3 regions of the Paenibacillus cisolokensis genome follow, and region 2 is predicted to be linked to each of the others. Evidence: riboswitches for the same ligand, from Rfam matches in the RefSeq annotation. Region 2 holds a riboswitch; each other region holds the start of a gene.

Region 1 (7,891 bases), on a different contig from region 2:
AGTACGGCTAAGCTGTCCGGATTCGCAACCACCATCAAATCGCCGATTTTGCCCGCCGTCTCCTGAACCGGCCCTTCCCGTTCCGGCGGCGAGTTCGGCTTATCTACCGGCGGCTTCTCCGCGTCCGGCTTATCCGTACCGGGATGCTCCTGCGCCGCGTTCTCCCGCTCCGGCGGTTCCGGCGCCGCGTCCGCCGGCTTCGACGGTTCGTTCTCCGTCGTATCGTCGGCGTCTGCGGCCGGATCATTCGGCTGCGTCTGCTCCGATCCGACGTTATGGCTGCCGGAAAGTCCGGAGAGGAGGCTGCCGCACCCAGCGGACAACATGACCAAACTGGTGAACAAAAATAAAATAAGGCCTTTTTTCAACGCTCATCATTCTCCTTGTTCGACGTAGCCATACCAAAAGTGTAACATCATTCCGGGAGGAACACCATGCTGACAAGTATAGCATCCTGTTATTTCGATTTCATGCCGCAACAATTTCAAACTTGTTTCCGGCCGACAGCGAAAAAAGAAGGCGGAAAAAACCGGCCATAGCAGCCGGTTTTTCCCGCCTTCGCAGGACCGCTTTAATATACAAGCGAGAAGAGACCGTTAATATGGGACAAATAGCGGATATTGCTCGCTTCTTTCATCAGCGATGCCGGGAGGCCTTTCAGCTTCGTCTGGTTGCCGCCGATCGTGCCGATCGCGTCTTTGCGGCCGAGGCTCGCAAGGGTGCCGGAGAAGACCGGCTTGAAAGCTTTCAACGGACCGCCTTTATATGCGGCGAATACGTTGTAGCCGACCGTTTCGCCCATTTGCCACGCGATTTGCGCGCTGGGCGGATAAGGACGGCCTTCCGGACTCATGACGACAGCGCTGTCTCCGGCGAGGAATACGTCCGGATGCGAGGTCGACTGCAAATATTCGTTGACCGTTGCGCGTCCGCGAACCGTTTCGATGCCCGAATTGGCGACAACCGGGGAACCGGTTACGCCGCCGGTCCAGACGAGCGTGTTCGCTTCGATTTTCGTGCCGTCTTTCAGAATGACGTTGTTGCCTTGCACTTCCGTAACGGCGACCCCGGTCAAAATGCGGACGCCGCGTTTTTCCAGGCTCGTCTTGGCGCGTTCCACCAGATCCGGCGTAAATCCGGCCAAAATGGAAGGAGCCGCTTCGACGCAGTAGAGCGTAATATCGTTGAAATCGACGCCTTTTTTCTCGCACCAGGAAGGGAGCATGTCCGTCAGTTCGCCGATCAATTCAATGCCGGACAGGCCGCCGCCGCCGATGACGATCGTCGCGTCGGCTTTATTTTTCGACTGTGCGTATGCGTCGATGCGGGCTTCGACATGCGCGCGAATGCGGTTGGCGTCTTCGACCGATTTCAGGGTGAAGCTGTTTTCTTCGAGCCCCGGAATGCCGAAAAACGCCGTTTCGCTGCCCAGCGCGATAACGAGGGTATCGTAGCTGATCGAAGCGCCGTTCGCAAGCGACACTTGCTTCTGGTCCAGGGCGATCTTTTCGACCGTATTGATGCGGATATCGACATCTTTGCCGCGCAGCAGCTTCTCGAGCGGCAGCGCGACGTTGCCTTCGTTCAGGCCGCCGACGGCCAGACGGTGCAGTTCCGTCACAATTTGATGAAACGGAGTCTTGTTGACAAGGGTGATCTGTGCTTCTTCTGCTGAAAGATATTTGCGTGCGGTCAGCGCAGTCAGCAGCCCGCCATAGCCGCCGCCCAGTATTACAATGTGCTTTGACATGCTGATCCTCCTGTTCTGGATATCAAATACGGTACGGGATTAACGCTGCTTTTGACGTTCCGCCGACACATCCAGGAACGCCTGGATAAAGCGGAGCGTTTTTTGTACTTGCGGATCTTTCAACATTTTCAACAAGCCGAACAGTCCGATCGTCGCCGACTCCGTCTGCACGCGTTCGTTTGCCTCGATTGCCGCTGCGGCAACGCCTTTCACTTTCTCCTGAATCGGTTTGACGAATTCTCCGATTCCGCCTTTCAAATCTTCGATGAGGATGCGGTCCGTCGCCACCGACTGGGCAAAGTCGTACGCTTTCGTCAGCAGCGTGACCATCTCCGCCAGCTTGGGCAAATTTTCCACCAGCTCGGAGAGCGATCGTTGAACTTCGGGCTTCATCAACTGGTCGAGAATATCCGTCTCCACGCGGCCAGTCGAAGCTTCGTGTTCCACTTCTTGCGACAATGTTTCTGCCATGATGCAAAAAGCCTCCCTTGTCTGCGACATATTGTTGTGCCGGAACGGTAATGACTCCGCCTTCGAATAGATGTGAATAATTTCACAAAAAACGCAGGATTGGTACCGGTCCGAATTTATCTACCTTCATATTCTAGTCCTTTTGCCGGCGAACTGCAAAACTTTTTTTAAGTCTGGAAACAACTTTTTAACCGGAAACGGAAGGATAGGGGAAAAAAAGTCCGAATGCCGGTCCATTTTACTATAAAGAAGAAAGAGGTGGAGGAAACGGGTAAAACTTGTTGGCTAAAAGTTACTTGAATTATTATAGGGACTAAATTATAATGTGCAATGTGGCGTCCGAGCCCGAAGCGGTGTCACATGCATACAACTAGAGGAGGTTGCATACCCAACATGTCCAAGGTATTATTCGTCAAAGCAAATGACCGCCCTGCGGAACAATCGGTTAGCGTCCAAATGTACGAGACTTTTCTGAAAACGTATCGGGAAGCTCATCCGGACGATCAGATTACCGAACTCGATCTTTATAAATTGAATCTTCCGTACTACGGCAACACGGCCATTACGGCGCTTTACAAACGGAGCCAATCGCTCGAGTTGACTGCCGAGGAGCAGGAGATTGCGGATACAATCGATTTTTATCTGAATCAGTTTCTGGAATCCGACAAGGTCGTGATCGCGTTCCCGCTGTGGAATTATACGGTTCCGGCGCCGCTCGTCACGTATATCTCCTATTTGGCGCAAGCCGGCAAAACGTTCAAATATACCGCCGAAGGTCCGGTCGGACTGGCGGGCGACAAGAAAACCGTTCTGCTCAGCGCGCGCGGCGGCGACTATTCGAATGAATTGATGGCCGCCCATGAATCGGCCAGCCGCTTCGTCAACAGCGCGATCGGCTTGTGGGGTATCCGGCCCGAGGAAATTGTCATCGAAGGCCATAATCAATTCCCCGATCGGGCGCAGCAAATTATCGAAGATGGTTTGCGTCGGACGGCCGAAGCGGCAGCGCGATTCTGATCGCTGCGGGCTTGAGGCTCTTTCGGAATATGTTTCGTGTTCCGGAAGAGTCTTTTTTTTAAATGCGGAATGCTGCTCCATGGTGTATAGTAGCATCAGGATGGCAAAAGGCGCAGACGGACGACACGCGCGCAATATTATGGTGCGTCTGCATCCCCGCCATTATTCACAAAAAGTTCGAAAGTCCCGTTTATTTCACGAAAACGCTGGACAACCGGATTAAATGCATGTATTCTTAGATGTACACTTTGAATGAACAATTTCATAACGGGAACAGGTGCGTACCGCCGCCAATCAGGTGACCGGTATGCTTAAAAGGGAAGTTCGGTGCAAACCCGACGCGGTCCCGCCACTGTAACGGAAGAGTCGTCGCGAGACAGCCACTGGCTGGAGCTTTTAGCCGGGAAGGTCGCGATAGATGTTGACGCCGGAGCCAGGAGACCTGCCTGTTTCGACAACACTGCATGTACCTACGGGTGATAGGGAGGTGTTAGGCGATCGTCTGGAATGAGCCAGGCGTCTTTCCCTATACCTATTGACGGGGAAAGACGCCTTTTTTTCGTTGTGACAAGAGAGGCCGAACAGAGGAAGGATGGGAGAAACAGATGAAGACGGAACTGATCATCAGCAATTTGGGTTACCCGAGAATCGGGGAAAACCGCGAGTGGAAGAAAGCGCTCGAGTCGTTCTGGGCGGGCAAGCTTGAGGAAGAAGCGTTCCGGGCGGAAATGGACCGGATACAGCTCGAGCTGTTGAAGGTTCAGCAGGCGAAGGGCGTCGACCTGATCCCGGTAGGCGACTTTACGCTGTACGATCATATGCTCGATATGGCCGTCATGTTCGGCGTAGTGCCCGAACGATACCGGCACGAGGGGGGGCCTGTACCGCTTTCGGTCTATTTTGCGATGGCCAGGGGCAACGCGCAGGCGACGGCTTGCGAAATGACGAAATGGTTCAATACAAATTACCATTACATCGTGCCCGAAATCGGCGGCATCGTGCCGCGTCTGACCGTGAACAAACCGCTGGAAGCGTACCGTTTTGCCAAAAATCGCGCAGGCATCGAGGGCAAGCCTGTCGTCGTCGGTTTATTCACGTTTCTGAAGCTGTCCAAAGGCTTCGAGGCCGGACGTCTGGCGGAAAAAATCGAACAATTTCTCCCGGTGTACATTCAGATGCTGACCGAGCTGGAGCGGGAAGGCGTCCAATGGGTGCAAATCGACGAGCCGTACCTTGCGACGAACGTCACCGCAGACGAGTGGAAGCTTGTGGAGCATCTATATCGCCGCATTCGCGAGCAAACGGCCGGTCTTCGGATTATGCTGCAAACCTACTTTGAAGGTGTCGATAATTTTGAGAAAATCACGTCGCTTTCCGTCGACGGCATCGGTCTCGATTTTGTTCACGACGGCGGCAAAAACGCCAAAGCGCTCGAACAATTCGGATGGCCGGAAGATAAAGTGCTGGGCGCCGGCCTGATCGACGGCCGCAACATATGGCGGGCGGATCTCGATGCGAAGCTGGAGGCGATCCGGCGCATAGCGGCCGTTGTTCCGCTTGAGCGATTGATTCTCCAGCCGTCGTGCAGCTTGCTGCACGTTCCCGTCAGCACGAGAGCGGAGAGCGGGCTTGACCCCGTCGTGCGCGGAGCGCTCGCATTCGCCGAGGAGAAGCTGGACGAACTGCGCATTCTGCGCGCCGCAGTCCGGCAAGGCGAGCAGGCGGTGGAAGCCGAGCTTGCAGCTAGCCGCGAAGCGCTGAACGCATTCCGCCTTCTGCCGGAGCGAAACCGGGAGGACGTCGCCAGCGGTTTGCGTCAATTGGCGGATATCCCGGATTCCCGCAATCGGCCGTTCTCCGAACGGTTCGAGCTGCAGCGGAACAAATGGCAGCTTCCGCCGCTGCCGACGACGACGATCGGCAGCTTCCCGCAGACGCCGGAAGTGCGGCAGGCGCGGCTGAAGTGGCGGCGGGGCGAATGGAACGATGCGCAGTACGAAGCGTTTATGAAAGAGCAAATTGAGGCATGTATCCGGCTGCAGGAGAAAATCGGAATCGACGTGCTGGTTCACGGCGAATTCGAACGGACGGATATGGTCGAATATTTCGGCGAGAAGCTGGACGGCTTCGTCTTTACCCGGAACGGTTGGGTGCAATCGTACGGTTCGCGCTGCGTCAAGCCGCCGGTTATTTACGCCGACGTCGCATTCGTACAGCCGATGACGGTGAAGGAAAGCGTATATGCGCAGTCGCTGACGGATCGTCCGGTGAAAGGCATGCTGACGGGGCCGATTACGATATTGAACTGGTCGTTCGTACGCGACGATCTGAGCCGCGAGCAGGTGGCGAACCAGATCGCCTTGGCGCTCCGGCAAGAAGTGCTCGCGCTGGAGAAAGCCGGCATCGAGATGATCCAGGTCGACGAGCCGGCTTTGCGCGAAGGCTTGCCGCTCAAGCAGGAGGATCAGGACGCCTATCTGCAATGGGCCGTCAAAGCGTTCCGCCTCGCTACGTCGGGGGTAAAGGATACGACGCAAATTCATACGCATATGTGCTATTGCGAGTTCCACGATATGATTGACGCCATCCGTTCTCTCGATGCCGACGTCATCTCGATCGAATCGTCGAGAAGCCACGGCGAGCTCATCTCCAGCTTCGAACAGCACGATTACGACCACGGCATCGGCCTCGGCGTTTACGACATCCACAGCCCGCGCGTGCCTAGCGTCGAAGAGATGTCCGACATGATCGACCGCGCGCTCCGGGTGCTTCGTCCCGAATTGTTCTGGATTAACCCGGACTGCGGGTTGAAAACGCGCGGCCTGGCCGAAACGGTTCCGGCGCTGCGCAATATGGTTCAAGCGGCTCAAGCGGCAAGAGCCCAACATTTCCAACGCGCGTAAATCGTAAATCCAGGCGAATTGCAAACATCCTGCGGCTGTCCGTCAACAGGGCGGCCGCAGGATGTTGGTGTTTAACAACATTAAATATAAATGAAGCGAATTGTTTTCGATATTAATCTTCTTCTTTCTCGTTTTCCTTTCGTTTGAACAGACTTGTTTGCCGGATTTTATCCGATACCGTCCGACTGTACTGGTGAATCCTCTTCGATTCTTTGGTCAGCAGCGGACCGAGGACGGCGAGCAGCAGCACGTACAGAACGGCGAAGGATTGGATAGCCGGCATCAAACCTCCGGCTTTGCCGATATTGGCCATAATGATCGAAAACTCCCCGCGGGAGACGAGCGTCAGTCCGACATTAAGCGAGGCGCGAGACGAATTGCCCGACAGGCGGCCGGCGATGAAGCCTGCCGCGAGGTTGGCGAGCAAGGTAAGGATGACCGCGAGCACGGCCATGCCTACGGCGCCGCCCAGCGTGGACGGCTGGATGGTCAGGCCGAAGCCGAAGAAGAAGATGGCGCCGAAGAAGTCCCGGAACGGGACGACCAGGCTTTCGATTCGCTTCACATGGGCGGATTCGCCCAGCACGAGACCGATCATCAAGGCGCCGATCGCTTCGGCGACATGAAGCGTCTCCGAGAAACCGGCGACAAGAAACAACATCGTCATGACGAGGAGTAAAAACAGTTCGCTAGAAGGAACGCGCAGCGCGAGATCGAAATATTTGACCAGCTTGCGCCCGATTATGAGGAAGCACAGAATAAACAGCAGCGCGGACGCCGAAACGAGCAACACGCCGCCGACAGATGTCGCGCCGCTCAGCACAAGACCGGACAGGATCGAGATGTGAACGGCAATGAACAGATCGTCGAACATGATCATGCCCATAATCAGTTCCGTTTCGGGATTGGCCGTCCGCTTCAGATCGACCAGCACTTTGGCGACGATCGCCGTCGACGAGCTGGTCATAATGCCGCATACGACAAGCGTCTCCTTGAGCGGCAAATCCATGAACCAGCCCATGAGCAGTCCGGAAATAAAATTAAGCGCCACATAGAACAGTCCGCCGGCCAGTATCGCTTTTCCGGATTTGAGCAGGCGTGCGACGGAAAATTCCAGTCCGAGATAAAACAGCAGAAACAGGATGCCGAGGCGCCCCATAAAGTCGATGACATCCGAGCTTTCGATAAACCGCAAGTCGATGATCCAAAAATGGGGAGCGTGAGGGCCGACGGCCATTCCGATCAAAATATAGAACGGAATGACCGAAAACCGGAGCTTGGCGGAAAGCAATCCTACGATGCTGATCAGCGCCAGGGCGAGCCCGACCTCGAAAATGATCATGTCCATCGCTATTCACTTCCGTTCTGCAGCAGCATTTTCAACTTATGCAGGTTCATTCGCTCCCCCGCTACAATGGCCGTCGTTCCGCCGGTCAGGATATGATGCGGACCGGGATTGATAATCGCGGCTTTGTTTTTCTCCACGATCGCGATAATGATCGCGCCTGTTTTGCGGCGAATATCGAGCTCGCCGATCGGCCGGCCGACGCAGCCGCAACTCGCGTCGAGGCGTATCCATTCGATGACGAGATCGTCGAGCACCATCTCGAGCTGCTCCAGCGCTTTCGGCTTGTAGGTGATGCCGGCAAGGATGGCCGATATCATCCGCGCTTCATCGTCGTCGAACGTCACGGTTGACAAAATGTCGTCGGGGTCGTCAGGGTCCATGTGATAGATTTCGCGGCGTTCG
Region 2 (7,891 bases):
CAGATCGAGCACCTTGAACTGATCCATCTGATAAGCCGACTTGTAATAAAAGAAATTGCTTTTATCCAGGTACGGCATCGGATAATAGGTCGTCGAATTGGCGTACGTCCGGGTTTCGATCTGCTCGACGATTGGCATGACACTGGACGTCGCGTTCTGGATATACGAGATGCTTTGCGTCGGCGCGATCGCCAGCCGGTAGGCATGATACAAGCCGTGGCGGCCTACCGCTTCCTTCAGCGACTTCCAGTCTTCCGGCGAAGGGATCGCAATGCCTTCGAACAGCGACTTCACCTTGTCCGTTACGGGACGGTAATCGGTCTGTTCATAACGTTCGAAATAGACGCCGGTCGCATAGTCGGAACGTTCGAACCCGTCGAAGACGATGCCGGTTTCGCGTGCGATTTCCATGCTCTTCTCCAGCGAATAATAGTTCATCATCATGAAGAAAGTGCGGACGAAATCTTTCGCTTCTTCGCTTTCATAGGCGATTTTGTTTTTGGCCAGGTAGCCATGCAGATTCATCGCGCCGAGACCGACCGAATGCAGCTCGCGGTTCGCTTTGGCAACGCCGGGCGCATTGGAAATATTCGTCATGTCGCTGACCGCCGTCAGGGCGATCATGCCTTCATGCACCGATTCCCGGATTTTCTTCTTCTCCATGACGTTGGCAATGTTCAGCGACGCCAGATTGCAGCTGATATCGCGGCGTATTGTATCGGGCTGGCCGTAATCGCCGATTTCGGACGTTTCCTGCAGCTGGAAAATTTCCGTGCACAGGTTGGACATTTTGATCGAGCCGATCCCTTTGAGCGCGTGCGCGCGGTTCGCATTGCTTTTGTTCATCATGTACGGGTAGCCGGATTCGAGCTGGGTCATGGCGATTTTGATCAGCATGTCCCGGGCGCTCATTACTTCTTTCTTGCGCACGCGATCGTCGGCGAGCAGCTTGTCGTACATTTCGTCCATGTCCATATCGTCCATATGAACGCCGTAAGCCCGGTAGACGGAATACGGGGCGAAAACGTGAAGCGGCTCGTTGTCTTCCGCCAGCTTGTAGAAGCGGTCCGGCACGATCAGCCCGATCGACAGCGTCTTGAGCCGCGATTTTTCGTCGGCGTTAATCTTTTTGCTGTCCAGAAACTCGATGACGTCCCAGCCGAAAATGTTGTAATAGGCGGCGCCGGAACCTTTGCGCTGGCCCATCTGGTCGGCATAGGAGAAGGCGTCCTCAAGCAGCTTCAGCACGGGCATAATGCCTTTGGCCGCTCCCTCGACGCCTTTGATCGGCTCGCCGCGGCCGCGCAGCTTGGACAGATTGACGGCGACGCCGCCTCCGATTTTCGACAGCTGCATGCAGGTGCTGAGACCGTAATTGATCGAATTAAGCGAGTCGTCCAGCTCCAGCAAGAAGCAGGAAACCATTTCGCCGCGCCGGCTTTTGCCCGCATTCAGGAAAGTCGGCGTCGCCGGCTGAAGCCGCTGCTCCATCATCGATACGGCCAGCCTGCGGGCGACAGCGGCGTTTCCGCGCCCGAGATACAGCGCCACGATCGCCACCCGGTCCGGATAATGCTCCAAATACAGCTCGCGGTCGTCGCTTTTCACCGCGTAATCGGTGTAAAACTTCGAGGCGGCCATGTAGGAAGGAAACTCGAACCGGTAGCTGTGCGTAGTGGCGTAAATCTCCTCCACTTCTTCAGGCGTATAGTATTGGTAGACATCCTCGTAATAATCGTTGTCGATCATGTAGCGGACCTTCTCCGCCGTGGAAGCGAAGCGGATGCTTTTGCGTTCGACCTCTTCCATAAACGCGCGAACCGCTTCCTTATCCTTCTCCAGTTGGAAGAAGCCGTCCTTGTCCCGCTGCATCAGCAAATTGTTCAGCTCAATATGACGCAACTGCGCTCACCCCTTGCATAAATCTTTCGACATCCCTGCTCGTACCGGACAGCTCGAACTTGCCAAGCACCGGGACGCCGTACATCGTCGCAATCGCGTCAGCGCTCACCGCGAAGCGCTCTCCCCAGTTTTTGTTGCCGCTTGCCGACACGCCGCGCAAGTAACGGTGGTTTTGCTTCAGAAAAGACTGGACCTTCTGCGGCACTTGACCGAAACCGGTCGTATAGGTTACAAGGACGAACGGTTCGTCCAGCGTCATCCCGTCCTCAATTTGAACGGCCGGTACGTTCAGTTTGTTAATAAATCTGCGGACATTTCCCGTCCTGGAATCGTATGCGATAAGCATGGCGGCAAGTCTCCTTTCCGAATCTGACAACAGTATGTAATCAATGAAAAAGCGCATCCGGCGATAAAAAAAGGCCGAATGCGCCTTGGCACGCAGGCAAAGCAATGCCCGGTCAGGCTCGATCCGACACTTTCCTATCCTCCGTAGGGATGTGTCCATCAACGTTCAGGCAGGTCTCCTGGCTCGGGGTCATCGCCGGCAATCCGCCTTCCCGGCTCGCGTTCAGCTTAACCAGTGGCTTTTCGGATTGCGGCTCGCCCATACAGTGGCGGGACCGCTCCGGTTTCGCACCGGATTCCCTATTAAGCTCTATCTTTGTCTTCGAAGATAGAACACCTGAACGAAACAATATGTAGTTGTCGAATTCAAATTTACCTCAATATATTGTAGCTGTCAAGCTGAACCTGACCCGATTTGCGGAACGCAAAATAGAATAGCCCGCTCGATCCAAGCGGGCTCTGCCATTTCGCTTATTTCTATCAATTTTTATTCGCTTGCGACGATGCGGAAGCCGATGTTGCCCGACGAGCTGTCCGGCGTGTTCGAGCTTCGGGCCGCCACCCGGTAGCGGTTGCAATAAGACCGGTGGCACAAATAAGATCCGCCGCGCATCGATCTTCGGCCGGTCGGACGGTCGTAAAACGGATTCACATCCGACGTTTCCCGGTGATAGCCCGGACTGAACCAGTCGGCGCACCATTCCCATACGTTGCCCGACATATTGTACAATCCGTATCCGTTGGGCTCGTAGGCGTCGACAGGCGCCGTTCCGACATAGCCGTCGCTGGCGTTGTTTTTGATCGGAAATTTGCCCTGCCAGATATTGCAGCGATGCCGCCCGTCCGGCTTGAGCAAATCGCCCCACGGGTACGTCTTGCGCTCCAGTCCGCCGCGCGCCGCGAATTCCCATTCCGCTTCGGTCGGCAGCCTGCCCCCGGCCCAGTCGCAGTACGCTTTCGCGTCGTTCCAGGAAATATGCACGACCGGATGATTCATCCGTCCGCTCAGATCCGAATCGGGCCCTTCCGGCTTGGCCCAATAGGCGCCTTCCACGACGTACCACCAGGGTACCTCTTGCGGCACCGATTGGACCCGCTTCGCGGTCTCGGGCGACACGAGCAGATGAAAGACGAACGACCAGCCGAAACGTTCCGCTTCCGTCACATATCCCGTTTCATCGACAAACCTTTTGAATTGCGCATTCGTGACGGCATAGGGCGACATGTAGAACGAATCGACCCGCACCCTCCGCACCGGGCCTTCTCCGTCCGACGGAAATCCTTCCGCCGTCTCCGTCCCCATATCGAACGTTCCGCCGGGTATGGCGACCATCTCGTGAATATCGCGCGCCTTCGCCGCTTGACGCATCTGCCGTTCGGCATGCGGCCGGTCGATGCCGGCCTCCGCCTGTTCCCGTCCGGCCGAGCAGCAACACTTTCCTTTCTCCATCTTCTACGGATTGCTCCTTTCACCGCATCGTCCCGAATCACGTGTACAAGGCGATGCCGATTAGTCCAGATATAATCATAATGGAAACGGGATGTTTGCGAAAGAACATCAGCGCGATAAGCGATCCGGCAAAAATAAGCGCCTGGCTCCACATGAAGTATGTCGAGCCTTTAAGCGCCCCTGTATTGCCGGCAAACATGATGGCCGCGTAAATAATCAGTCCGGTCACGACGGCCCGCAATCCGTAGAAGGACGATTGCACCAGCTTGTGATGACGAATGCGGTAAAGCAGCATGCCCGCCGCAATCATGATCAGGAGCGACGGCAGCACGACGGCGGCCGCGGCGACGACGGCGCCCGTCAGACCGGCCGTATCGTACCCGACGAATACGGCGATATTGGTCGCGATCGGTCCCGGGGACATGCCGGCCATCGCGACAAGATCGGTGAAGTGGCGGACGTCCATCCACTGGTACCGTTCCACGACCTCCCGCTGAATGAGCGGTACCATCGCATAGCCGCCGCCGAACGAGACGAGACCGACGATGAAGAACAGCACGAACATTTGAATAAGCATGGCTTCTCTCCGTCTATATCATATAGTCGTATACCGGTTCTTCCTTCTTTGCCGGGGGCCGATGGCGGCTGTCCGGTTTGCGGAATTTGCCGATCACGATGCCCGCCAGCGCGCCGGCTGCAATGAGCAGCGCCGGATGTATAATATTTCGGCCGAAATAAAGCAGAGCGAGCGTTATGCCGACCAGCAGCGCCGCCGGTTTGTCGACGATCGCCGTCTTCCCGATCTTGCAAGCGGCATAGACGATCAAGGCTACGACGGTTGCCCGGATCGACATAAAGGCGGCTTCGATTTTCGGATTGTCGTGCAATTGCCAGTAAAAAACCGACAGCATGATGACGACGAGGAACGTCGGCAGCAGCATGCCGGTCATGGCGGCAATCGCGCCGGCAACGCCGCCGATCCGGTAGCCGATGAGCATGGCCGAATTGATGCCGATCGCGCCCGGAAACGAACCGGCCAACCCGAAAATATCGGCCAACTCTTCCGCCGACAGCCATTTCTTTTTATCTACGACTTCCTTCTCGATTGCGGGAATCAAGGCGTATCCTCCGCCGAACGATACCGGACTCCATTTGAGAAACGAGACAAAAAGTTGTACGAGCCGATTGTCGGTATGCAGCTTCATTACGCCGCCTCCTTCTGTGGGCGCTGCTATATGTTGTACATCCATTATACCACCTTTTTGTCATTTTGAAATTATGTCTTCGTCCAATTTATATTACTTTTGCTTATACGCTTCAATTATTCCGCTTATCAATATAAATTCCAGCCATTTTGGCAACGGGACTATAGGATATTAATCCTGTTTAGGGTATCGGAATGATGTACTTTATTCTATATTGAAATTAACTTGGCGATCTTCCTGTCAAGTGGCAGCTGCTGTCAGGTTTGCGATATAATGAGGGCATTCGAATATGGCTCGACCAAATATCGGTTAAATGGGGATTCTGCAATGGAGAAGCAGCGGATGAACGAGGTGCCTTCAGCCAAAAAGCTGATTTACAACCGCATAGCGGAGCAGGGCGTCGTCTCGAAGGCGGAGCTGATGGCGGTTTTCTCTTTTACGAGCAGCACGCTTTCCCGGCTGCTGGACGAAATGGTGACGGACCGGCTGCTGCTTACGTCCGGGCTCGGACCTTCGAGCGGCGGGCGGCGGCCGATTCTTTACGAAATTAATCCGGCTTACGGTTATTTTTTCGGACTGGAAATATCGCGGCGGTATTCGGCGCTCGGCTTTTTCGATATGCGCCTCAATCCGATGTCGTTTACGCGCTGGCGCATGGACGAGGCGATGACGCCGACCCAGTTCGTCGAACATGCGGCGAACAACATCCGGTCGATTCTGAACGATCATCAGATCGAAAGACGGCAGGTTCTCGGGATCGGCGTCGGCGCCGTCGGCCCGCTGGACCGGGAGAAAGGCGTTATTCTTCGCCCGCTCAATTATCCGGCCAAAGGGTGGACGAACGTTCCGATTTGCAGCCTTCTGGAGCAAGCGACCGGCATCCCGTCCCGCCTCGAGAATGGCGCGAACACGGCGCTGATGGGCGAGCATTGGGCGATGCGCAGCGAAAATCTGCAGCATATGCTTTATGTCCACGCCGGCGTCGGCCTCCGTTCCGCGATGATGTCGAACGGACGGATCGTCCACGGATCGCTCGATATGGAAGGCTCCATCGGCCAGATGATCATTCAGACGGACGGACCGCGTCTTCATGACAGCGGCAATTACGGAGCGCTGGAAGCGTTCGTATCCGTTCAGGCGCTGGAGAAGCAGGCGCGCTCGCACGCCAAGATGGGCCGGGACGAGCTGCTTAGCGCCTACAACGTCACGCCCGAACAGATCAATTACGATCTGCTGCTTCGCGCATTGTCGCACGGAAACGTCTATGTCAGCGAGCTGTTCCTGCAGTCGGCCGCCTATTTCGGCATCGGGCTGGCGAATCTGATCAATATGTTCCACCCCGAAAAAATTATTTTGGGCGGCGCGCTCCTGAACTCGCACGAACAGTTTTATGATACCGCGATTCGGATTGCCCGGAACAACACGTACTATTACCCCGAATATCAACCGTCCTTTTCCAAAGGCGTTTTGCAGGAGGACGCCGTGGCGACCGGCGCGGCGCTCATGATGCGGAATGCGCTGGCGATTTAGCTTAATGTCAAAAAGCTTGTCTCCGCCGCCGCCGCAGCGACAAGGAGACAAGCTTAAGGATGCGCCTGACTATACCCGATGAAGCTTCGCTTCGGACGACTGTTGCTTCGCGTCCCTCCACATCGTCCGCCATGTCCCGACGTCCGTTAACACCGTATCCGGCCGGACGCGGCTTCTTGCGACAAAGGAAGGGTGGCCGTCCCTGCCGGAACGCGCTCCCGTCTTGTGATAACGGAGATCGATCGACCAGCGCACGATGCCGGAGCGGTTCGGAATGCCTCTGTGCGGCGTATATTTGTTCATGATGACGACCCCGCCCTTGCGGCATTCCGCCAGAACCGGCTCGACGTCCGGCAGCAGCTCGGGAACGATCGTCGTTCCGCCCGACGCCTGGTGCCGCAGATACCCTTGCTTGAACACGCCGGGCATCAGCTCCATGCAGCCGGTATCCGCCGTCGCGTCGACGAGCGGCACCCAGAATGTAATGATGTCCGACGCTTCGGAATCTTCCGACGTCACGGCGCAATCCTGATGCCAGGGCACGTTCTCGAACGCGTTCGCCGAGGGCTTCCACGGCAGCTTGGCGCGGACATGCTGGATCGGATTGCAGCTCAGCTCACTGCCGAGCAAACATTCGGCCAGATCGAGCAGACTGTCGCTGCTCATAAAACGAAATATTTGCTCCCCCAGATAATCGGAAATATCGAAGCCCCGGCCGATCTCGGCGCATTGTTCGTACAAGAGCGCATAGCGCCGTTCGAACGGCTCGTCCTCGTACAGATTCGCCAATTTTCCTTCGGCGTGAAGCATCCGGCTTCTTCTGTCGATTTCCTGCGCCAGCTCGTTCATAACCGGCTTAAGCTCGTCATGCGGGATCGCGTCTTCGACGATCAGATAGCCTTCCGTCTGATAGCGGATAATTTGGTCAACCGTCAGTTTCATGGCCTTGCCTTCCTCCCCTTTGCGGCCGGTTCGCCGTATTTGCCCCCATTGTAACAGGGCGTGCCCGCAGCCAGAAGGGAGGATCATGCGGTAAATGCGGACTATTTTATCCGATATGAGGCAGGCGGCCGTCCGCGATGCCTGCGAAAGACGCGGGCGAAGTAGGAAGCGTCCGTATAACCGAGCATGTCGGATATGGCATAGACGGGCAGATCGGTATACAGCAGCAGCTTCTCGGCTTCGGCCATGCGCAGCGATTGCAAATACGCCATCGGCGCCATGCCGGTATGCTCCTTGAAAACGCGGCACAAGTAGTTCGGAGACCAATGAACGAGCTGCGCCAGCCGCTCCAGCGTCAAGGCGTCGGCAAGATGGGCGCGCATATAGCCTTTCAGCAAGTCGACTTCCTTCCCGCCCCGCACGCCTGCATGTTCATGCCGATCCGCGCGGCCGATCTGCCATACCGTTTCCTCGATCCGGAGCAGCAGGTCCGCAACCATAAGCGACATATGCTCGT
Region 3 (7,891 bases), on a different contig from region 2:
TCGACCAGGTGAAGGCTGAGCACCGCGCCCGTCCCTTCGCCGAGCCGCATGTCGAGATGCGTCATCGGCGACAAGCCGATCGCTTCCAGCAGCGGGCCGTGGCCCTGTTCCCGGGAAAGATGGGAAGCGATCATATAATCGGCCGCCGCAGGGGCCAGCCGGACGGCCGCAAGCGCCGCTGCCGACGAAATATAGCCGTCGACAACAACCGGACGGCGGCACGAGGCGGCGCCGAGAATCGCTCCCGTCAAGGCGGCGATTTCCAGACCGCCTACCTTCGCCAGCACGTCGATCGGATCGGAGGCGTCCGGTTTGTTTCGTTCGATCGCCCTCCCGATGACGGCGGCTTTATGCTTCCGCCGCTCTTCGTCGATGCCGGTGCCGCTGCCGGCCGCGCGCTCCGGCGGCATTCCCGTCAGAACGGAAACGATCGCCGCGCTTGCCGTCGTATTGCCGATGCCCATTTCGCCGGTCACAAAAATGCCGTAGCCTTCCTCCGACAGCCCGGCGACGAGCTCCATCCCCGCCAGAACGGCGCGCAGCGCCTCTTCCCGCTCCATCGCGGGACCTGCGGCCATATTGGCCGTTCCGCGGCGCACTTTGCGATCGATCAGACGGGGATGGGACAGATCCGCATTGACGCCGACATCGACGCAGAAGACGTCGGCTCCGGCCTGCCGCGCCAGCACGTTGACCGCCGCCCCTCCTTGGAGAAAGTTCAGCACCATCTGCGGCGTCACTTCGGGCGGAAAAGCGCTGACCCCTTCTTCGCAGACGCCGTGATCCGCCGCCATGACGAGCACCGCCCGGCGCGAAACGTCCGGCCACAGCTTGCCGGTCATCCCTGCAAGCCGCGCCGCCAGATCCTCCAGCTTGCCGAGGCTGCCCGGAGGCTTGGTCAGCCGGTCGGAATGACGGCGCGCCGCCGCCGCGGCATCCTCGTCCGCAGGCCGAATCTGCGCGATGCGTTCGCGCAGCTGCCGTTCCATCTGCGTTACATTTTCACTGGTCACGAAAGATCATCCTTTCATCGTCTGCAGCAGCACCTGCGGCGCCCCGGTCCCGGGATGGGCGATAATGGCCGCTTCCGTGCCGTATACCCGCTTCAGCATATCGGCCGTCAACACTTCGGACGGCGTTCCGAACGCGACAACCTTCCCTTCGTGCAAAACGAGCAAATCGTCGCAATAAAGCGCGGCCAAATTCAGATCGTGCAGCGCCGCGACCGCCGTCAGCCCCCGGCTGCGCTGCCATCTGCGCACGGTGTCGAGCAGTTGCACCTGGTAGCCGATATCGAGATAAGTGGTCGGCTCGTCGAGCAGCAGCAGGCGCGGCTGCTGCACCATCGCCTTGGCCAGCGCCACCCGCTGGCGCTCGCCTCCGCTCAGCTGATCCATCCGCCGGTTTTGCAGGCCGAGAAGGCCCATCGTCTCGAGCGCCTCGTCGATAAGCGCGGACGGGTCCTCCTTCTCCTCTCCCAGCCAGTTTTGAAACGGATAGCGTCCCATCGCGACGATTTCCCGTACCGTAAACCCGGCCGGGGGCAGGCCGCCCTGCTGCAGCATTGCGATCCAGCGCGCCGCTTCCTTGCGCGAGTAGCGGTCGGATCTTCTGCCGTCCAGCAGCAGTTCTCCCTCATCCGGCGTCTCAACGGCGGAAATGAGCCTGAGCAGCGTCGACTTGCCGGCGCCGTTCGGACCGATGATGCCGTGCAGCCCGCCGCCCGCGAGCGAAAAGCTGAGCTCCTTCAGCACCTGTACGCCTTGCAGCCGGTAACTGACGTTTCGCGCTTCGATCATGAAGCTCCCTCCTGCAGCATTTTGCGTCGGTAGAGCAGGTAAGCGAAGAACGGCGCGCCGATCAGCGCCGTGACGACGCCGAGCTGAATTTCGCGCGGGCTGAGCGCCGTGCGCGCAAGCGTATCGGCCCACAGGACGAAGATGCCGCCGCCGATGGCGGACAACGGAATGAGCACCCGGTAATCCGGCCCGACGAGAAGCCGCAGCAAGTGGGGAACGACAAGGCCGACGAAGCCGACGACGCCGGAGACGGACACGGCGGCGGCCGTCAGCAGCGTGGACGTCAGCAATACGACCAGCTTCGTCCGCTCGACCCGCACGCCCAAATGCGCCGCATGGCGTTCGCCGAGAACGAACAGATTAAGCGGCTGGCCGTACAAAATGAGAACCGGCAGGCAGACGGCGAGAAACGGCACGAGCAGATAGACGTACTCCCAGCTGCGCATCGCCAGACTGCCCATAATCCAGAACAAAATCTGATTGACGGTATCCTGCGACAGCGATACCATGAACGACACGAACGCCCCGAAAAACGCCTGCAGGACGACGCCCGACAAAATGAGCGTTTCGACCGCCATCGCTCCTTTCGTACGCGCGAGCCAGAACACGGCGGCGAGCGTCAGCGTTCCCGTCGTAAAAGCGACAGCCGGAATCGTCCAGATTCCGAATGCCGTCTGCAGACCGAGCAGAATGAGAAACGCCGCGCCTACCGAGCTTCCGGACGCGACGCCGAGCGTATACGGATCGGCCAGCGGGTTGCGGAGAACGCCTTGAAAGCCCGCCCCGGCAAGGGCCAGACAGGCGCCGACGAGAATCGCCAGCAGCACCCGGGAGAGCCGGATTTCCGTCACGATCGCCATTTCGCCTTCCGACCACGTTCCGCCCCCGAACTCAAGACCGGTGAACCGGTACAGCAAAATGCTCCATACATCGCGCAGCGAAATGCCTGCCGAGCCGATGGACAGGCTGACGACGACGGAAACGGCAAGGAGGAGTACGCCGACTCCTCCGTATACCAGCAATTTGCGTTTCATGTTGTTTACGAGAACAGGTCGGGATGAATCGCCTTCGCCAGCTCCAGCAATCCGTCGGCCAGTCTCGGCCCGACCCGCACGAGCGGATCTTGCGGGACTTCATAAAGCCGATCATGCTTGACGGCGTCGATCGCATCCCAGCCGGGGCGGCTCTCGATGCCTTCCAGTATCGGGTTCGGCTCAACATTCAAATCGGGATAGATAATAATTTCCGGATTCTGCTGCACGACGCTCTCGGGCGTAATTTCGAACCAGCCCGGCTGATCGCCCGCCACGTTGACGCCGCCGGCAATCGTCAGCAGCTCATCCAGAAACTCGCCCTTGCCGACCGACCAGCCCGGCGAAAATTCCAGATAGACCTTCGGACGCGGCGCATCTTTTACCGCTTCGGCCACTTGCTCCTTCACTTCGCGCATGTGCGCGGCAACCTCGCCGGCCTGCTCCTGGGCGTCCACGATTTCGCCGATTTGTTCGATTTTCGCGATGACTTCATCATACGTTTTCGGATCGGTCGCGTAAACCTTCAAGTCAAGCTTGCGGAGCTGCTCGATCGCCTGACCGTTCATCCCCGAGGAAGCGACGACCAGATCCGGATTCAGCGCCGCAACCGCTTCGATATTCGTCGTCATGTCGCCGATCTTCGGCTTGTCCAGCGCTTCTTCCGGATAATTGCTGAACTCGTCCACCCCGACGACCCGGTCCCCGGCGCCGATCGCGTACAAAATTTCCGTTTCGCTCGGTGCGAGTGTTACGATTTTCTCCGGCGCTTGCTCAAACGTCAGCTCTGTTCCGGTACCGTCCGTCACCGTGAGCGGATAAACGGTCGCCTGGGCGCTTTCTTCCTCTTCAGCCGGCGCCTCCTGTCCCTCTCCGGCTTGTCCGTTCGTCGATTCCCCGGCGTTCTGCGTCTCGCTTTGCGTCTCGTTCTGCTCCGTGCCCGCAACCTCCGGCGCGTTTTTGCCGGTCTGGCCGCAAGCGCCCAAAACGAGCATTGCGGCGACGGCCAGCAGCGTAAGCCAGCGGGCAAACGATGTGTTACCTGTTTTCAGCATGCTTCCTTCACTCCGATACCCAAAATAATGTTTCGATTCTTGAAAATAATGACCGTGATTCACGACCGCAAACCATCTTGCGGGGATTGCTGCCGGCAGCCCCGGCTAAAAATAAAAGCATTCCCGACAACATGTGTCAGAAATGCTTTCTGTCCGGCGTTCAGCGCCCGCGGCGTCCGAGCAGCCGCATTACGCAAACGGCAAGCCGCTCCGATTTCCAACACCTCCCTAAATCCACGTAGGTTTCAGCGTCGATAAAACAGGCAGGTCTCCTGACTCGAAGCTTGACCGCATTCACAGCCTTCCCAGATCGGCCGATCCAGTGGCGCGAAAATTGAATGCGATTGCCGCATCCGCTAGCGGGGCGGCGCTTCTTACAGTGGCGGGTCCGTGCCGGATTTGCACCGGTCTTCCCTATTAAGCCTGGAAACGTCCGGAGCGGGGAATCGCGTTCGCCCTTTCCGGCCTTTCCGGCACCTGTTTCTCCATATATGCAATTTTTGCATTAAACGCAGTAGTAACTATATCACGACGCATGCGGAATGTCTATCCTCTTTTCACCGGCTGTGCGCTCTGCGGGAATATCCGCGCCGAAGCCGGCATACGTAACTGGTAACGGCCGGATTGGGCGTATTTTGTCCGGTTCATCGGCGAACAGGAGGGCAATCTCGTATGGGTTTGGACAGACGCAAATCCCGCTATTGTCGGTGGGCGGCGGGCATACTCGCCGGGACGGCGCTGCTGATCGGAGCGGTCTGTTACGCCGGCGCCGGAGACGAACCGGCCCCGGCGGCGACGACGCATATCGGCGACGGCTGGCAGGCGGAATGGACGATCGGCCCGTATCCGGCAAAGGCGCTTCAAGAAAGTCGCTTTACCGTCAAGCTGGCCGATGCGGACGGGCGGCCGATTCGCTCGGCCGACGTTTCCGCCGAACTGGATATGCGGCATATGGGCTGCGGAACCGTTTCATTCCGGTTGAAGGAAACGGCTCCCGGCGTCTATGAAGGAACCGGCTATGCGCTGATGCCGGGGACTTGGGAAGCGAGTCTGACGGTTGACGCGGCAGACCGCTCGTTCGACGTGAACCGGCAGTTCGCAGCCGTCCGGTAACGAAGAAGCGAGCGCGTTGCTCCTGGCCGCATTGCCTGGTCGTGCTGCCTGGCTGTGTTGCTTAACGCTGTCTGGCTGCGTTGCTTAACGCTGTCTGGTTTGCTTAACGCTGTCTGGCTGCGTTGCTGGTCGCGTTGCTTGGCCGTGTTGTCTGGACGAGTTGTCTCGCGCAGCTCGACAAACACGCACGGATATGGGCCGTCGGCGAGAAGCGCGTCTTTTTTACGGCGCGCTTCCTTGCGCTGATGGCGGAGCCGGGAATCGTCCCGGCTTTTCGCTACCACAGCCACGGCGTCAAGGTCGGCACGACGCCGTTCGCCGCCAGCCCGCGCATGATGGACAGCGTGCCGACGATGACGGCGGCTGCCGTCGCCCCGTACCGCATCATCCGTCGCCAGCGCTTGCCGGCGTATGAAGCCAGCCACCCCGCCGCGGCAAGCGCGGGGAACGTCGACAGGCCGAACAGCCCCATCACCAGCGCTCCTTGCCACCATACCCCCGAAGCGGCCGCGTTCATCTGCATCGCATACGTCAGCCCGCAGGGCAGAAAACCGAAGGCGAACCCGGTGGCCAGCAGATGCGCGTCTTCAGCCGCCGACCGCCGTTTTTTCCCGCCTGGGCGAAGCCGCCGCGACAAAAAGCCCGAAACCCGCCGCAGCAGCGGCAGCTGAAATTTTCGCCATAGCCACAGCAGAACGAAGCAGCCGCCGACGATCGACGCGGCGCCCTGAACGCCGGCAAGCCGGCCCGCCAGATCCAGAAAAGATCCCGCCGCGCCCATTGCGGCGCCGAGGAGCGTATACGAGAAAACACGGCCGCCGTTATACAGCAGCAGCACGCGGCGCGCCGACGCCGAGGACTGGAGCGCGACCGACGAAACGATGCCGCCGCACATGCCGATGCAATGCGGCGCGCTGAACAGGCCGGTCAGCATGACGCTCCCCCATTGCGCCGCGTTCACGGGCGTTCCTTCCCGGCCAGTCGTGCAAGCCGGGGACCGAGCCGGAGCGCGTTGCCGACGACGGATACCGAGCTCAGCGCCATGGCGGTGCCGGCCATCCAAGGCTTGAGCATGCCGCAAGCGGCAAACGGGATGATAACCGCGTTGTACGCGAAAGCGAACGCCAGATTTTGGCGGATGTTGCGCATCGTCAGCCGGCTGATCGCCAGCGCGTCGCCGATGCCGGTAAGCTGCGACCGCAGCAGCGCGATATGTCCGGCCCCCATCGCCGCATCCGTGCCGTCGCCCATCGCGAATCCGACATCGGCGGCCGCCAGCGCCGGCGCATCGTTCCAGCCGTCGCCGGCCATGCCGACGCGCCGGCCTTCCGCCCGCAGTTGCTCGATCAGCCGCAGCTTCTGAGCGGGCAGCATCGAATGGCGGACATCCGCGATGCCCGCTTCCCGGGCCGCCGCCAGTGCAGGAGCTTCGCGGTCGCCGGTGGCGAGCACGACCGCAAGTCCCGATCGCCGCAGCCGGCGCACCGCGCCGCGGGATGACGGCCTGACCGGATCGGCAAAGGCGAGCGCTCCGACCGCTATCCCGTTCTCGGCCGCATACAGCACCGTCTCGCCGCTCCGCTCCCTCTCGGCCGCAAAGGCGGCAATGCGCTCGTCTTTCGCCCATCCCTGCTCGTCGGCCATGGCGGCATTGCCGACGGCGAACCGCCGGCCGTCCACCGCCGCCTCCACACCCCGCCCCGGCAGGAAGCTCGCGCCCGCGGGCTTGGGCGGTACGAGGCCGGCGGCGGCTGCCGCCTCGCGAATCGCCCTGGCAAGAGGGTGCGCGGAGTCCGCTTCCGCCGCCGCCGCATTGCGGAGCAGCGCGGAACGGGAGCCTTGAACAGCCAGCATGCCGGTCAAGCGGGGCTTGCCCTCGGTGACCGTTCCCGTTTTGTCGACGACGATGGCGTCCAGTAGCGCCAGCCGCTCCAGCGCGCCCGCTTCCTTCACGACGACGCCCTGCCGGGCCAGCTTGCCGGAAGCGATCACAAGAGAAATCGGCGTCGCCAGGCCGAGCGCGCACGGACAAGCGGCCAGCAGCACGGCCAGCGCGCTCATCATCGCCCGTTCGCCGTCGCCGGGCGCGAGCCAGACATACCATGCGGCGAACGTCGCCGTCGCCAACATCATCATGAGCGGCACGAACCAGCCGGCCAATTGGTCGACCTTGCGCTGAATCGTCGTCTTCGAGGATTGCGCCTGGCGGACGAGCGCATAAATCCGGCTGACCATCGTTGCTCCGCCCGCCGCCCGCGCGCGGATGCGCAGCTGACCGGAAGCGAGCGTCGTACCGGCCCATACGGGGTCGCCCGGCGCTTTGTCCACGGGCAAGCTTTCGCCGGTCAGCATCGCTTCGACGACGCTCGCTTCGCCTTGCGTCACGATACCGTCGACGGGAAGCGGCTCTCCTTCCCGGACCAGCACATCATCTCCCGGCCGCACTTGATCGGCGGGAAGGCGGAGCTCTTGTCCGGCGCGAATGACCGTCGCTTGCGATGCCGCCGTTCCGCCGCTTCCCCCCGCCTCGCGCAGCGCGCGGACCGCGGCCGAAGACTCCAGCAGCTTGCCGAGCAGCACGGCCGTAATGACGACAGCCGATGTCTCGAAGTAGAGCGGCTGCTCCGCTCCGCCGCTTGCGGCGCCGCGAAACAGCGTGTAATGGCTGTGCAGAAAAGCGGCCGACGTGCCGACCGCCACCAGCACATCCATATTGAACACTTTCTCCCGAATGGCGTTGTACGCGCCGAAATAAAACGGCAATCCGACAACGAACTGTACGATCGCAGCCGCCCCTAGCTGAAACCACCCATTCATGAACAGCGCCGGCACCGGCATGTCCTGCAAAAACGAATAATGATGGGCCATCGCCCACATCAACGGAAGCGTAAGC

What was found. A riboswitch is a leader RNA that binds a small molecule or an ion and turns the genes downstream of it on or off. The one in region 2 is predicted to bind cobalamin.
Region 1: another riboswitch for cobalamin. It lies ahead of metE (5-methyltetrahydropteroyltriglutamate--homocysteine S-methyltransferase); the one in region 2 lies ahead of nrdI (class Ib ribonucleoside-diphosphate reductase assembly flavoprotein NrdI).
Region 3: another riboswitch for cobalamin. It lies ahead of ABEV74_RS02185 (ABC transporter substrate-binding protein); the one in region 2 lies ahead of nrdI (class Ib ribonucleoside-diphosphate reductase assembly flavoprotein NrdI).

The regions. Positions count from the first base shown of each region.
Region 1 is NZ_JBCNFP010000027.1:59,919-67,809, forward strand. Features, by position in the region: gene ABEV74_RS04945 (M15 family metallopeptidase) at 1-368, opposite strand, end outside; gene ABEV74_RS04950 (NAD(P)/FAD-dependent oxidoreductase) at 572-1,750, opposite strand; gene ABEV74_RS04955 (DUF1641 domain-containing protein) at 1,790-2,221, opposite strand; gene ABEV74_RS04960 (FMN-dependent NADH-azoreductase) at 2,582-3,238, shown strand; cobalamin riboswitch at 3,497-3,702, shown strand; gene metE (5-methyltetrahydropteroyltriglutamate--homocysteine S-methyltransferase) at 3,844-6,141, shown strand; gene ABEV74_RS04970 (cation:proton antiporter) at 6,254-7,489, opposite strand; gene ABEV74_RS04975 (cation:proton antiporter regulatory subunit) at 7,492-7,891, opposite strand, start outside.
Region 2 is NZ_JBCNFP010000068.1:19,501-27,391, reverse strand. Features, by position in the region: gene nrdE (class 1b ribonucleoside-diphosphate reductase subunit alpha) at 1-1,902, opposite strand, end outside; gene nrdI (class Ib ribonucleoside-diphosphate reductase assembly flavoprotein NrdI) at 1,889-2,248, opposite strand; cobalamin riboswitch at 2,400-2,603, opposite strand; gene ABEV74_RS12040 (formylglycine-generating enzyme family protein) at 2,735-3,616, opposite strand; gene ABEV74_RS12035 (chromate transporter) at 3,735-4,274, opposite strand; gene ABEV74_RS12030 (chromate transporter) at 4,288-4,902, opposite strand; gene ABEV74_RS12025 (ROK family protein) at 5,230-6,432, shown strand; gene ABEV74_RS12020 (phytanoyl-CoA dioxygenase family protein) at 6,502-7,374, opposite strand; gene ABEV74_RS12015 (AraC family transcriptional regulator) at 7,476-7,891, opposite strand, start outside.
Region 3 is NZ_JBCNFP010000015.1:1,141-9,031, reverse strand. Features, by position in the region: gene cobT (nicotinate-nucleotide--dimethylbenzimidazole phosphoribosyltransferase) at 1-989, opposite strand, end outside; gene ABEV74_RS02195 (ABC transporter ATP-binding protein) at 1,020-1,799, opposite strand; gene ABEV74_RS02190 (FecCD family ABC transporter permease) at 1,796-2,833, opposite strand; gene ABEV74_RS02185 (ABC transporter substrate-binding protein) at 2,839-3,885, opposite strand; cobalamin riboswitch at 4,131-4,360, opposite strand; gene ABEV74_RS02180 (FixH family protein) at 4,558-4,998, shown strand; gene ABEV74_RS02175 (sulfite exporter TauE/SafE family protein) at 5,276-5,959, opposite strand; gene ABEV74_RS02170 (heavy metal translocating P-type ATPase) at 5,956-7,891, opposite strand, start outside.